Regions from separate parts of the Pseudovibrio sp. POLY-S9 genome, predicted to be linked through region 2. Evidence: riboswitches for the same ligand, from Rfam matches in the RefSeq annotation. Region 2 holds a riboswitch; the other holds the start of a gene.
The links. A riboswitch is a leader RNA that binds a small molecule or an ion and turns the genes downstream of it on or off. The one in region 2 is predicted to bind thiamine pyrophosphate.
Positions count from the first base shown of each region.

Region 1 (7,710 bases), on a different contig from region 2:
GATCGATGAGCCTGCCAAGGTTAAGCCAAAGACAAGCCGTAAACCTGCTTCCTCCCGCAAGCCAGCCGTAGCGCAGCGTGTTGGCGATGCGATTGAGCAGGAAGAAGGGCTGAAGCCTTCCAATACATCGGGTATTGTCGGTATAATTGTGGTCATACTGATAATCTTGGGCGTTACCGCAGGTGTCTATAGTCTGCGCGATGTTATTCTCTCTTTGGTTCTTCCAGTTGAAACCGGTGAGACTGTTGCGCCAGAGAGCGCACCTTCGAATGAAGATGAGCCGCTTCGGGTTCAGCCGGAACGCACGCCAAAGAAGAACACTGACCGCTTGTTGCCATCTGATGAAGGGGCAAAGGTTTCTCCGGATGCGACGCGGGTGCAGACGACCCGGATTACCCGGAATTCATCCAGCGCTGCGCCAACCGAGACAACAGCTGAGCCTCCAGTCGTGCGTGTGGTTGAATCTCCAGCAGCACCGGCAGAAGACACATCTTCTGAGCAGGTTTTGCCGGTGACGGAGCCTGCACAGCAAAGTACTGCAGTTGAGACCAATTCTGTTCCGCCAGCTGAAACCATTGGAACGGAAGCTGCGGTTTCTCCTGTTGCACAACAGAGCATACTTTACGAAGAGGCTTTGACGCCAGGCGCAGCAGGTTCTGCATCACGCGGGAACGTTGTTTGGTCACTGGATGAAGCTAACGGCGATTCTGTCATCAAGGCTGTTGCTACGCTGCCATCTCGTAACTTCTCTGTTGAGATGACGTTGAAGCCGAATAGCGATCAATCTTTGCCAGCCAGCCATCTGCTTGAGCTGAACTTCATCTTCCCAGAAGGGTTTGATGGCAAAGGTGTTGAGAAGGTGCCTGGCCTGATCCTGAAGAAGACAGAGTCTGAAGCTGGTGACCCGCTTGATGGTGCTGCCGTGAAGGTTTCTGACACTCTCTTCTGGATTGCGCTGTCTGACAGTGATGAAGAAAAAGCGAAGAACCTGAAGCGTCTTGCTGAGCGTGAGTGGATTGATGTTCCACTGCTGTACAACAGTGGTCGCCGTGCAATGTTGACCTTTGAAAAAGGTACAACCGGCAACAAAGTTATCGCACAGGCAATCAAGAGCTGGAAGTAATCTAGTTTCAGATATTTAGATTAGATTTCAAAGGCCTTGGCTCTCTCAGAGCTGAGGCCTTTTTCATTATGCTGTCGTCCGTCAGAGCAAAATCTGCTTGCATCCTTCAGCAGAAACGCGCATGTTCCTTGCTATTCCGAGGGGTGCTTTTCTTTCGAAAAGCTGAGATTGCGATGAGCTAAACCCTTTGAACCTGATCCGGGTAATGCCGGCGAAGGGACGGGACCTGAGCCATTCTTCCCGGATCTCCATGTTTGCATTTTGCTGTAACGGGAGATCCTGTGCTGAAAACATCCCAGAGAGCTGATGTAGCTCCGTTCTTCCGCCTGTTTGTGATGCCCAATACCATTGTTGGGAGTCTACATGCTGAAGCGAGCTTTGAAACGAATTCTCCGAAGTCTTTTCGGGATTTTGCTTTTTATCGCCATTTGGGAAAGTGTGGTTCAGATTGGAGAGTTTCCTCCGTTTCTCTTGCCAGGTCCGGCGGCGGTTTTTTCCGCTTTTCTCAATCAAGGTGTTTTCCTGCTGCATCATGCAGGCATTACCGCTTGGGAGACTGTTCTCGGCTTTCTCTTTGGCGTGAGTGCTGGAGCTTCGCTGGCTGTATTGCTGGCAGTGTCTCCTCGGATACGCCTGTTTCTGCTGCCTCCGATTGCAGCAACCCAATCTCTTCCTGTGTTTGCAATTGCACCGCTTCTGGTGCTGTGGTTCGGCTTTGGGCTCGCCTCCAAGGTTGTGATGGCCGTGATTGTGATCTTCTTTTCTGTGACCTCGACCTTCTTCGATGGTTTGCGCAGGACTGATCAATCACTGCTCGACCTTGGCAAGCTGCACGGTCTGAACCGCTGGCAAATACTTCGCTACATTCGCATTCCAGCCGCCTTGCCATCTCTGGCTTCTGGTATGCGCATTGCAGCGGTGTTCGCTCCTATTGGGGCGGTGGTTGGAGAGTGGGTTGGTGCAAAAGGGGGGCTGGCTTTCATCATGTTGCAGTCCAATGCACGCATGCAAACAGCGACGATGTTTGCGGCGTTGATTTTGCTTGCGGTGATGGTGTTGAGCCTGAGGGCAGTTGTTGAGTTCGCCACTTCTCGGATGATCTATTGGCAGAAAGAGATCTAGGTCTCAGAGTATGAGGACGTAACCTTATGAAAAAACTAGGTATTCTGTTTGGTGCGGCAATGCTTGCGAGCACGCTTCAAGTGCAAGCAGCGGACAAGTTGACTGTGTTGCTGGATTGGTTTGCGAATCCAGACCATGCACCAATCGTGGTTGCCAAGGCGCGGGGTTTCTTTGAAAAAGAGGGCCTTGAAGTTGAGCTGATTGAGCCTGCTGATCCTTCCATGCCACCAAAGCTTGTTGCAGCAGGGCAGGGTGACATTGCAGTCTCCTATCAGCAGACGTTGCACCCGCAAATTGATGAGGGCATGCCGCTGATGCGGATCGGGACGTTGGTCTCTACGCCTTTGAACACACTGATTGTGTTGGAAGATGGACCGATCAAAGAGATTGCAGACCTGAAAGGCAAACGTATTGGTTATTCCACATCCGGGTTTGAGAACGCCATGCTTGGGAAGATGCTTTCCAATGCAGGTCTAAGTTCTGACGATGTGGAGCTGATCAACGTAAACTTTTCGCTCTCACCATCTCTGATGGCTGGGCAGGTTGATGCGGTGATTGGTGGTTACCGTAACTTCGAGCTGAACCAGATGGAGATTGAAGGTGCGAAAGGCCGTGCGTTTTATCCTGAAGAGAACGGTGTGCCAGTCTATGATGAACTGATTTATGTGGCTCACAAAGACAAGCTGGATGATCCGCGTTTGAAGAAGTTCATTAATGCGATTGAGGCGGCTACCGTTTATCTGCTTAATAATCCGCAGGACTCCTGGAAGAGCTTCCTTGAGGTCTATCCAGATCTGGATGATGAGCTGAACAAGCGTGCCTGGGCGGATACTCTGCCGCGTTTTGCCAGCCGCCCAGCTGCTTTGGACAATGGTCGCTATGAACGGTTTGCAAACTTTCTGATTGAGCAGGGACTCATTAAAACAGCGCCTCCAGTTGAAACCTACGCGGTTGAACTGCGCTAACCGGTATAGGTCTAAACTAAAATTTGAGCCTCCGAGTTTCGGGGGCTCTTTTTATTTGTAGGCTAAATGCCGTTATTGCGCTGCATCCTTGACCGCTTCGTGTTGAGCCAGATCGCTGAGGATGTATTTCTCAAAAGCAGCATAGATAGTGTCGTACTCGCCCTCAGAGAGTGATTTGCATTCATCTACCAGTGTTAGGGCTTTCTTCTTGTCATTCTCTTCAAACAGCGCGAAGACCATGTTGCAGTGGACGTTCTTGAGCTTGAGGAAGTTTTCTGAGAAGGCGAGCGACGGATCACCTAGCAACGCAAACGAACGCATCTGGTAACGACTGGTTTTGACTGGGATTGTCTCCAATGCCGCCAGTTCAGGCATCTGACCGCGTGTGGTTTCGCACATAAGAACGCTGTGACCGGCATCTTTGCAATGTCGAGCCAAATCTTCTGCTAAATCAACGCATTTGCCGAGTGGGGCGTACCTGAAATGAATCCGTGTACCTGTTTCGCCAAGTGTTGCCAGTCCGGTTGAGATGCCGATATCGATTGTGACCGCGTGATCCTTCATATTTTTCTGGTTGAAATTGAGCCGGTCCTTGAGATTGAAGCGCTTCATTTGCTTCTGCATTTCAATCGCTGCTCGGCAGGCATGGGCAGCATGGAATGGATCATCGAGTGGTGCGTTCCAGTAAGCATTCAGGCCGGATGTGCTCAGCGTGTTCAGTGTACCATCGTGGATATGCACTTCATCGAGATGAGCTGTTTGGAAGCCGTTGGAGAAGCCTGCGAGATCCTGAGGAGACAAACCCTCATAATACCGGTGAAAGTGCCTCAAACGTGTCGAGAGGCTCGTGATTTCACGTTGCTGACCCTCCAGAGGGAGTTGCTCTGACTTCGCCAGTACCTTTTGCATTTGTTTGGGAGAAAGAATTCCTGCAAATCGTTCAGTTGTTTGGTTTCTGTGACTCTTGAATGTCACACGCCGGATTGTGCAGGAGAAAGCGAATATCAGCAGGACAACGAAGGATGGGAAGAATGGCTCAAGGACGGTGTTTTGCAGAGCGAATTGGTGGAATGCAACTCCGTTGATGACCAAGACAGCGACGCCTGTAAGTGACAGACTTAACCAGAAACCTTGCGTGGCGGATATGATCGCAACGGCGATACCAAATCCGATTAATGCCAGTATTTCAGCGTATTGCACCCATGTAGGGATATTGAGGAAGTTGCCAGACTGAAGTGTTTGCAGTGCCTGTGCATGTCGTTCTGAACCTCTGTCCTGAGTGCCTATGACGAACTGACTCCCAGAAGCTGGAGGCCAGAGTTTGGAGGATACTCTCTTCTTTAAGACATCGCTCGCCGCAAGGACGAAATTGCTGGCATTGCTTGTTTTGAACACCAGCATTTCCGTCTCTTCAGTGACAGGAATTTGGATATCAGTGCTTTTCAGCTGATAGCTATCTTCTGCTTGCATGGCCTGGAACGGTTGGGTGTTTGTCTGATTGGACAGGCTCCATGCCGTTAATGCGAGAGATGGCAACTGCGCTGTGTTGCTTTGGAATTGAAGTGGATAGAGCAGCGCATTTGAACCGTGTGCGTATTGGGTGTCGCTTTGATACCCTGTAGCCTGCGAGAACCTTATGTAGTTGGAAAGAGGAGGTTTTTCAGCTACGGCCTCGCTCAACGGTCTGCTGAGCAGGACTGGGTAATGGGAGATGATGGTTTGTAAGAGCAGGTCGTGATTTGGATAAATTGCCCGCAATGAGGGCTGCAGATCGTCGTAGGTTCTGCTTCTTAAGGTGGGGGAGGTCGGATCGGCTTTTCTGAAGTCTGCATCTATAATCAGAAGCTTGGGATTATACTCCCCCAGTTTTTGAAGGATTTGTGCAAGCTCCAGACGCTGATATATCGGCTCCTGCGTTTGCTGGTTTGATTCTGGTGTAAGATGGATCGTGTAAACTGGCGGCGTAGAAGTTGTGTTTGGCCATGCCAATTGCAGCGCGTTTTGGCTGAGATATCCGACGTTATCCAGTACCTGCGGGTATAGGGTGCGGACCAGTACTGCTATTGCAATGAATAGACAGGATACAACCGCTGCAAGTGCACGGTTGGTTTGTGACAGCCAGCTAGAGCCGAACATGTAATTCCCCCCAAAAGGGGAAGTGATCCAACTCACATAAATTCCCCTCATCATTAACCTTAGGAAAGCTCTGAGGGGACGACAAGCTTAGCTGTTTATTTAAAAGGGTGTTCCTACAGTTGATTTGTATTTTAAGTTAATTCAACTCAACTTTTATGCAGCTGGACATCTTAAAGCACTTTGCTGTCGTGTTGACTGAGCGAGTTGCTTTAAGTTTTAGCCTTACCTGAGAAATCGGTAGCCCCGTGAGGGGAGCACACTTTATGCACCTGCCTCATGACCTGCCATTGCCATGGCGCTTTCCTGAACGGCCTTTTGAACCTTCTCAAAAGCACGCACTTCAATCTGGCGTACACGCTCGCGGCTTACGCCAAACTCGGTCGAGAGTTCTTCCAGAGTGATCGGGCTTTCAGAAAGTCGACGAGCTTCAAAAATGCGGGTCTCGCGCTCGTTCAGTACGCCCATTGCGTTTTTCAGCATATCGCGGCGGACATCGTATTCTTCCTGCTCAGCCAGTACAGCTTCCTGACTCTCGGCATCATCCACGAGCCAATCCTGCCACTCACTGGATTCACCTTCGCTGGAGCGCAGAGGTGCGTTCAGGGAAGAGTCGCCACCCAGACGGCGGTTCATGGAAACAACTTCTTTCTCGGTTACACCGAGAGTTGTCGCAATGTGCTGGACCTGATCCGGACGCAGATCACCATCTTCAAACGCCTGAATTTTGCCTTTGACGCGACGCAGGTTGAAGAACAGGCGCTTCTGGTTTGCTGTGGTACCCATTTTAACGAGCGACCATGTGCGCAGGATGTATTCCTGAATGGAAGCCTTGATCCACCACATGGCGTAGGTTGCCAGGCGGAAGCCTTTGTCCGGCTCAAAGCGTTTTACAGCCTGCATCAGACCGACGTTACCTTCTGAGATAACTTCGCCCAGAGGCAAGCCATAGCCACGGTAGCCCATTGCAATTTTTGCAACGAGGCGCAGGTGAGAATTTACAAGTCTTTCAGCAGCTTTTGGTTCGTCGTGTTCCCGGTAGCGCTTGGCGAGCATGTACTCTTCCTGCGGCTGAAGCATCGGGAATTTTCTAATCTCATCTAAATAGCGGCTTAAACCGCCTTCGCCACCCGTGAGGGCTGGTAGGTTACGGGCCATAAAGCACCCCTCCTTGCTTGGTGTTCCCGCCTGATCGAAGGATCAGGCTTTTCGGCAAACACACATTGGTGCCTTCAGATGAAGCGCACCTGAAGTGTCTATATGGGAACATTGTGGCCAAAACGCTACCAGATCGGCAATCTTTTTGGCCTAAATTTTTCGTAATGATTGAAGAATACCAGCAAAATCAGCAGGTAACTCCGATTCAAACTTCATGAATTCCTGCGTTCTTGGGTGCGCAAACGCCAATAGTCCTGCATGCAGGGCCTGTCGCTTGAAATCCGCCAACTGGGTTTTCAGTGGTTCTTGGAATTTATTGTATTTGGTTCTGAACCCGGAACCGTAATCCATATCACCTATTAGCGGATTTCCGATGTGGGACATGTGTACGCGGATCTGGTGGGTTCTGCCTGTTTCCAGACGGCACTCGATCAAGCTTGCAACGGGTGCTGCATCCTGAGGGCCAAACCGTTCCTGCACCTGCCAGTGAGTGATGGCGTGGCGACCGCCGGTTTTCAGCACCGAGATTTTCTGCCGGTTTGCCGTTGAGCGGGCAAGGTTGGCGTCTACTGTGCCTTTTGGTGCTGTTGGGGCACCCCAGACAAGAGCCTTATAAGCGCGCTCCAGTGGGCCGGTTTTGCCATGGTCGGCAAACTGAGCTGCGAGGCCCTGATGGGCCATGTCGTTTTTAGCAACAACGAGCAGACCTGTTGTGTCTTTATCGATGCGATGAACGATGCCAGGGCGCTTGACGCCGCCAATACCAGACAAAGATGAACCGCAGTGGTGAATCAAGGCGTTGACCAGTGTGCCCGTTGGGTTTCCGGCACCTGGATGCACAACAAGGCCCGCAGGTTTGTCGATGACGATCAGGTCGTCATCCTCAAAAACGATATTGAGCGGGATGTCCTCTGGTTGCGGTTCTGCGTCTTCCGGCTCTGGAACAATAAGAGTGATTGTATCTCCGGCACAGACTCTATATTTAGGCTCCAACACCGTGCGCTGGCCAATTTGAACCTGACCAGCCCGGATCAAGGCTTGAAGTCGGTTGCGACTGAAGTCATCTATATGCGCAGCAAGCACAGCATCCAAGCGGCGACCGGTATCTTCCGGCTCCGGAGTGATGACTGTTGGTTGCTGCTCGTCGGCAATTACAGAGTTTGTGAGTGGCTGGGTGCCCTCAGGAGATTTATCGTTCATGCGTGATCC
Region 1 is NZ_LCWX01000086.1:40,792-48,501, reverse strand. It holds gene PPL9_RS06725 (hypothetical protein) at 1-1,123, shown strand, start outside; TPP riboswitch at 1,253-1,360, shown strand; gene PPL9_RS06715 (ABC transporter permease) at 1,535-2,245, shown strand; gene PPL9_RS06710 (ABC transporter substrate-binding protein) at 2,272-3,210, shown strand; gene PPL9_RS06705 (CHASE2 domain-containing protein) at 3,283-5,346, opposite strand; gene rpoH (RNA polymerase sigma factor RpoH) at 5,608-6,501, opposite strand; gene PPL9_RS06695 (RluA family pseudouridine synthase) at 6,652-7,701, opposite strand; gene PPL9_RS06690 (hypothetical protein) at 7,700-7,710, shown strand, end outside.
Region 1: another riboswitch for thiamine pyrophosphate. It lies ahead of PPL9_RS06715 (ABC transporter permease); the one in region 2 lies ahead of thiB (thiamine ABC transporter substrate binding subunit).

Region 2 (7,710 bases):
AATATAGTCATTAATAGAGTTTTTATTTGTTAAATTAGATTTAATTGTGAACTCAATATAGGATTGGTCAAAAATACATATGAGAAGATCAATAGAGTTTCAGAAGTATTCTTCCTGCTAGCTTTCTTGTGCTACCAAAGCCGCTGGTACGGGCAAATCGATAACTGCACTCTCAATTGTCATTTCATCGAGCACGCTCAGGAAGGCGCTGGATGCTCTTTGCATCAACGGTTTGAGGCGACAAGAGGGGAGGAAGCAGCATTGGATTTCTCCACATTCGCTCTGTCGCAGGCACTCGACTACGGCAAAATCATTCTCTACCGCGCGGACAACATCTCCAACGCTGATGTCTTGTGCGAGACGGCCCAGTTTAAACCCTCCACCACGACCACGCATGGTCTCAAGAATACCGGCACGGGAGAGTTGGTTGACGAGTTTCATTACATGGCCCCGTGAGAAACCTTGCTGCAAAACGACCTGATCGATGCGCTGAAGAATGTCTGGTTGCATGGCGCATTGCATAACGAGTCGCAAAGCAAAATCGCTTGCCTGATTTAAACGCATAGTGATGCTCCAAAGATATATCGTGCGTATATCATAAAATCAGAGAGTGCTGAACACCGAAAGCGATGTGATGCTGTGCATATTTTAAGTGTATGAAATAAAACATTATTTAGTGTCAATTCAGCTCTTTCTAAGAAAAGATGCAAATAATATATGTCTTTTGTCATGTGCGATGATAAAGATATATATGAAATAGATATTATGAATCGAAAAGTTGTCACGATAGAGGGCAGGGGCTGTCTCACCAGTGTTTGGCATTGAATTAAGCTGTCAATTTCTTCCTCGGAAAGAACACTGATTGCTCTGATGTGCCACCGCCTGCTCTGAAACTTTTAAACTACGGAGACCTGTAATGTTGCCCGCCATCGTCTTGATCGCAGAAGGATTGGTTGCTCTCTGGTTCCTACTGTTTTTGACCATGATCACAAGCATCTACCTGGATGGCAGAGGATATGGCTCCGGCGTGAAACCCAAGGCAGAGCTAGCCTTCTTCAAACACATTCGTGTCTTCGTAACACTCGGCATATCAGTCGCCTGCGTTTTGACCCTGGCAGAAGCATTTGAATTGATCTGACGGAAATCGGAAGAGCCCCATGAAAATCTACGAGTACCTCCCCGCCATCTTCATCTGGGCCATAGTCCCAGCCCCCCTCTGGATCTGGCTTGGCCTGATCTGGTTTGTTTGAGAGGGGTGAGAGGAGCTCGCTCTTCACCTCAAAATCCGATCTATGAATGTCCTTCTCATCCGACTTACAGGCGAAGTGGGGAGCCTTGGGTAGGCTGGGAGGCAGGCGCTGGTGATATAGAGGGTGTCCAGCTTCTTGCTATCGAAGGTGGCACGGTTGAGCGTAGAACTGGCAGGTCAATGACGCGGATTAACGCGCCGTCCGGCAGATGGTGGTTGATGCGCTAGCTGTCTTAGGTGGCAACCTGGACAACGCTGAGATGATGAAGCTCCTAAGTAGACGGTTGAGGGGAGTATTAGCGGTTAAGGAATTGATATCTATGGATCAACCTCATCCGCACATTGCACAGGCGGTCGGTGTTGCCGCACATCCACCGCGAGCTGTACAGCGCAAGTCAGAGTGCATCTGTTTGCCTACTTTTTGTGTGCTGATGACCATCTCATCAAATGGCAAAACAGCGTCAAAACCAGAAAGGCTAGCAACCGCAGACGATTGCGCATGCGCGATCCCAGCGATATTGCGCGCATGACAGGGAATTTCCACTTCCCCACCAACTGGGTCGCAAACCAAACCAAGCGTATTCATAAGACAAAGTGATGCCGCATTAAAGGCTTGTTGTGCTGTTCCTCCAAACAGATGGACCAATCCAGCTGAGACCATCGCGGCTGAGGCACCAGTCTCCACTGAGCATCCTCCCGTTTCAGCGGCAAAACTTCCATACTCAGCAAAGACGGCTCCCACAAGTGCTGTGACTTGAAGGGCGTCGATAATCCTTTCACGATCAACACCTTGTTGTTTCAAGGAATATAGCGTGCCCGGTATGATGCCAGAACTTCCAGCTGTTGGAGCAGCGACAACCACTCCCCGATTTGCGTTTGCATCCATAACTGCGAGAGAAGCGCTAAGCGCATCCTGCAAGAATGGTGAGCCGATAATCTCCACGGGATTTGCTGCACCAACCTGCTTTGCGCTCGGTTTCAGGAACTTCATATTGGATGATTGATTGGTAAGCGCTAGGCCTGCCTGAACTGCGTCCATCATCACATCATAGCGGTCTGCAAAGGCTTTTCGCGTTTGGGTCTCAGTCAAGCCTAACCGCTTGGCTTCCAGGGACAAAGCAAGATTTGCAAGACTGTGTGCTCTGCTGGTTTGTTGGACCAAAGCCTTTGGGCTGGCAAAAAGAGGGGCCTCGTCGTGGACAGTGAATTGGACAGGTGTGCAGGACCTGACCTTCCAGCTCTGTTCTATCATGTCTTTCAACTCTGGTTGTTGAGGTGATAGTGGCGAACTGGATTTGATCTCAATAAGTTGGTGGCTATTCTTTGAACCTGCACAGACACGAGCTTGTACCTTTGCATTTGAGAGAAGCTGCTGAAGAGGTGAATTGTCTCCACATTCCAGCAGAAGTATAAAATCGCTCCCAGTCACATCAATTGCGAAAGAGTTAAAGCTATCGAGCTTGAACATCCCGCCGCCTATTGAAAGGGCTTTGAAGTGATCTTCCCGAAGTGCGCCTTCGCTGTCTTCAACCGTGACTGCAATTTCCACTCGGTTTGGATGATCGTTGGTGTCTAAATTTCTAATGTTGATCTCTAGCGTAAATGGCTTACCGTTCATCAGATCAGATAGAGCTTGTCGATACTTAGGTGAGGTGACCTCTTCTCCCATCAAGCCTGCAGCAAAGCCTTCGTCACTGCCTTGGTTGGAATAGACTTGGGCAAACGAGCCCTCTGGATCGAACGCAATTTCAACCTTCACAAATTTATCACCATCACAAAGGGAAAGTTGGCGGACAGTCTTTCCTATGCAGTATGGCGCTGCAGAGTGAGAGCTCGAGGGTCCTCTCATCACCGGACCAATTATAGAATTGAGAAGACTGATAGTGCTCATGCAAATTTCTCCGCGAAAATCTATGTGATATTTTACACGGATTGTTGCTGCATTGAAGGGCAGAACTGATGCTCTCCTCACCTCGCGAAAAGCATCTTCGTGTGTGATGAGGAGAGCTCAGAGGAGCAATCGAAGCACCTTCGTTGACCTTCAAATTTATACGATAAGAAAAACTTATCGATATGCGTAGAAGATGCAATTTCACTTAATGTGCTTTGCGCCCTATATTCAGTCTAGAATTTGCTGGATGCATCGTTTCGTCTCACCGCTTAAGGTAAACGCTACGTCAAAACCAGCAAGAGCCAAATTAGATAGTGGAGACAGCAATGCACGGTAACGATGTCAAGACAGCCGGTGTTTGTCCGGTGGTACATGGCGCGAATACATCGATGGATAAGCCGGTTACCCGATGGTGGCCTGATGCTTTGAATCTCGACATCCTCCATCAACATGGTGCGCGTACTAACCCGATGGACCCAGGCTTCAACTATCATGATGCTGTTAAATCACTCGACTTCGAAGCGGTGAAGGCAGACGTTCATGCGCTCATGACCGACAGTCAAGACTGGTGGCCAGCGGATTGGGGCCATTATGGTGGCCTTATGATCCGCCTTTCGTGGCACACAGCCGGCTCTTATCGTCTTGCAGATGGTCGCGGTGGCGGCGGTTCCGGCAACATTCGCTTCGCTCCGCTCAACTCCTGGCCTGATAACGCAAGCCTTGATAAAGCTCGCCGTTTGCTTTGGCCTATCAAGAAAAAGTACGGCAACGCTCTCTCCTGGGCTGATCTGATTATTCTCGCAGGTACTATTGCCTATGACTCTATGGGTCTGAAAACCTTTGGTTTCGGGTTTGGCCGTGAGGATATCTGGGGTCCGGAGATCGACACCTATTGGGGATCTGAAAAAGAATGGCTTGCGCGCAGTGAAGAGCGCTATGACGATCTGGATGACCCTTCAACGCTCGAAAATCCGCTTGCAGCAACCCATATGGGTTTGATCTACGTGAACCCTGAAGGCGTGAATGGCGTTCCCGGTCCGCAAAAAACAGCTGATCAGATCCGCGAAACCTTTGCTCGTATGGCAATGAATGACGAGGAAACTGCTGCGCTGACTTGTGGTGGTCACACCGTTGGTAAAACCCATGGACGCGGTGCCGTCGATAACATCGGTGTCGCACCGGAAGCCGCCGGTCTTGAAGAGCAAGGCTTTGGCTGGTCTAACCCCGGACAGGATGGCAAGGCAACGAATGCCTTTACTTCTGGCATCGAGGGTGCGTGGACCACACACCCAACTACGTTCGATATGGGCTTTTTCGATATGCTGTTCGGCCATGAATGGGAGCAGGTAAAATCTCCTGCCGGCGCATGGCAATGGGAACCTGTTTCCATCAAGGAAGAAGACAAACCTGTTGATCCAACAGACCCGTCTGTTCGTCACAATCCAATCATGACGGATGCGGACATGGCGATGAAGGTTGACCCGATCTACAACGAATACTGCCAGAAGTTCATTGCAGATCCTGAGTACTTCAGAGATACGTTTGCTCGTGCATGGTTCAAGCTGACCCACCGCGACATGGGACCAAGAGCCAATTATCTTGGCCCGGATGTGCCGAAAGAAGACCTTATCTGGCAGGATCCTGTTCCGGCAGGCAACACCAACTATGATGTTGCTGCGGTGAAAGCAAAAATTGCGGCAAGTGGTTTGAGCAATGAAGATCTGATCAAAACCGCCTGGGACAGCGCACGAACTTATCGCGGTTCTGATATGCGCGGTGGTGCCAACGGTGCTCGTATCCGCCTTGCTCCCCAAAAGGATTGGGTTGGCAATGAGCCAGACCGGCTTGCCAAAGTTCTGGCTGTGCTTGAACCAATCGCAGCACAGGCAGGAGCCTCAGTCGCAGATGTGATCGTGCTGGCAGGCAACGTTGGTGTAGAAAATGCCATCAAGGCAGCTGGTTTCAACGTGGAAGTTCCATTTGCTTCTGGTCGCGGTGATGCAACAGATGCGATGACTGATGCGACATCCTTCTCTGTATTGGAGCCTATTTCTGATGGCTTCCGTAACTGGCAGAAGCAAGAGTACGCTGTTAGCCCGGAAGAGATGATGCTGGATCGTGCTCAGCTCCTCCGCCTGACTGGCTGGGAAATGACTGCACTTGTTGGTGGCCTGCGCGTTCTTGGTGCCAATTATGGCGGTTCAAAGCATGGTGTCTTCACGGACCGCGAAGGTCAGCTGACAACGGACTTCTTCGTCAACCTGACCGATATGGACAACAGCTGGCATCCACTCAAAGATGGCACCTATGAAATCCGTGACCGCAAATCTGGCAAGCCTAAGTGGACTGCAACCAGTGCAGACCTTGTGTTTGGCTCCAACTCAATCCTGCGCGCTTATGCTGAAGTGTATGCTCAGGATGACAACCACGAAAAGTTCGTCCGCGATTTCGTGGCAACATGGACCAAGGTCATGAACGCCGACCGCTTCGACCTGGCTGCCTAATAAATGCGACCAGCCCGGGCAGGAAATTGCCCGGGCTTTTTATTGCAACTCCCTACAGGTGCTCTCCAGACGCTGGCTATATCCGGTTGCGCTTCTGTGTTTTTCCGGTTAAGAACCGCTTAACCTCGGGGTGCGCGCTTTTGTCGTGCTGAGATGCTTTAGTGGCGAACCCGTTGAACCTGAACCGGCTAGAACCGGCGGAGGGAAGGGTACCGGTTTCATCCATCCTTGCCCTCTCGCCGCAATGGAGGATGACTTGAAACATCTGTTAATTGCTGCGGGATTACTCACTGCAACATCAGCGATGGCTGCTGAGAAGCCTCAACTGACAGTTTACACATACGACAGCTTCGTTTCTGACTGGGGCCCAGGCCCAAAAGTGGAAGAAGCGTTTGAGGCTGTATGTGAATGTGACCTAAAACTTGTTGGCGTCGAAGATGGCGCAGCACTGCTTTCCCGCATTCGTCTTGAAGGTAAGAACTCGGATGCCGATGTGGTGCTGGGTCTGGACACCAATCTGGTAGAGACTGCCAAGAAAACTGGCCTGTTTGCACCACACACTGTTGAGGCCCAATACACACTGCCAGTGGAGTGGGCTGACGAAACCTTTGTGCCGTACGACTGGGGCTACTTTGCCTTCGTACACAAGGCTGGCGAAACCGTACCAACCAACTTCCGCGAGCTTGCGAAGAGTGATGCCAAGATCCTTATTCAGGATCCACGCTCCTCTACGCCCGGCCTCGGGCTGCTGCTTTGGGTGAAAGCGGCTTACGGAGACGAAGCTGCTGATGTGTGGGCGGATCTTTCCGATAACATCGTGACGGTTACAAAAGGCTGGTCTGAAGCCTACGGTCTTTTCCTTGATGGGGAAGCGGAGATGGTGCTCAGTTACACCACGTCTCCGGCTTACCACCTGATTGCCGAGGAAGATAACAGCAAAACCACTGCTACGTTTGAAGAAGGCCATTACATGCAGGTTGAAGTAGCGGCAAAGCTTGCCGGAACTGATCAGCCTGAGCTGGCAGACAAGTTCCTGAACTTCATGGTTTCAGACGCTTTCCAGACAATCATTCCAACAACCAACTGGATGTATCCAGCTGTGACACCAAAAGGTGGTTTACCTGCTGGCTTTGACACTCTGCAGGTGCCTGAAAAAGCTTTGTTCTTTAAGCCTGAAGAAGCTGCTGCTGCAAGACGTGAGGCTCTGCCGGAATGGCTAGAAGCGCTCAGCCAGTAAGTTCGCTTCCCGGTGTTGCCGCGGCATTTCTTGTCGCGGCACTCATACTTGGCACGTTGGCCGCGGTTGCTCTGCGAACCGAAGCGGGTCACGGCTTTTCCTCTTCCGATTGGGCTGCTCTCAAGTTTACGCTCACGCAGGCTGTGCTTTCTGCCGTGATCAGTGTTGCACTGGCTGTGCCGGTTGCGCGCGCCCTGGCGCGACGGCGGTTTCCGGGCCGCAGTTTGCTTATTGCCCTGCTTGGTGCCCCCTTCATTCTTCCAGTTATTGTCGCCATTCTTGGGTTACTGCAAGTGTTTGGCCGTGCGGGCTGGATATCTGATGTGCTTGTCTATTTCGGTGCTTCACCCATTCGCATCTATGGTCTCCACGGTGTTGTGCTGGCTCATGTTTTCTTCAACCTTCCGCTGGCAACCCGATTGATTTTGCAGGGATGGCAAGAGGTTCCTTCAGAGCGCTTTCGCCTTGCGGCGCAACTTGGATGTGATGGAAAAGCCCTGTTTCGGCTGATTGAACTCCCCATGCTCGCCCGCATTTTACCCGGAGCACTGGCTGTGATCTTTGCGATCTGCCTGACAAGCTTTGCTGTTGCTCTGACGCTTGGTGGTGGGCCACGGGCGACAACTATTGAGCTGGCGATCTACCAGGCTTTTACATACGATTTTGATCTTGGCCGTGCCGCGCTGCTTTCTGCATTGCAACTCACGCTTACCGCTGCTGCTGCCTTTGCGGCGCTGAAGCTCTCACGCGGTGAAGGGTTTGGTGCAGGACTAGAACGTGCGATCCAGCGCTGGGATGGCGGTGCACCTGTTGCAGACATCCTCTGGAT
Region 2 is NZ_LCWX01000212.1:70,987-78,696, forward strand. It holds gene PPL9_RS21260 (Rrf2 family transcriptional regulator) at 118-564, opposite strand; gene PPL9_RS21265 (hypothetical protein) at 917-1,138, shown strand; gene PPL9_RS21270 (L-serine ammonia-lyase, iron-sulfur-dependent, subunit alpha) at 1,581-3,008, opposite strand; gene katG (catalase/peroxidase HPI) at 3,467-5,644, shown strand; TPP riboswitch at 5,761-5,867, shown strand; gene thiB (thiamine ABC transporter substrate binding subunit) at 5,901-6,881, shown strand; gene PPL9_RS21285 (ABC transporter permease subunit) at 6,857-7,710, shown strand, end outside.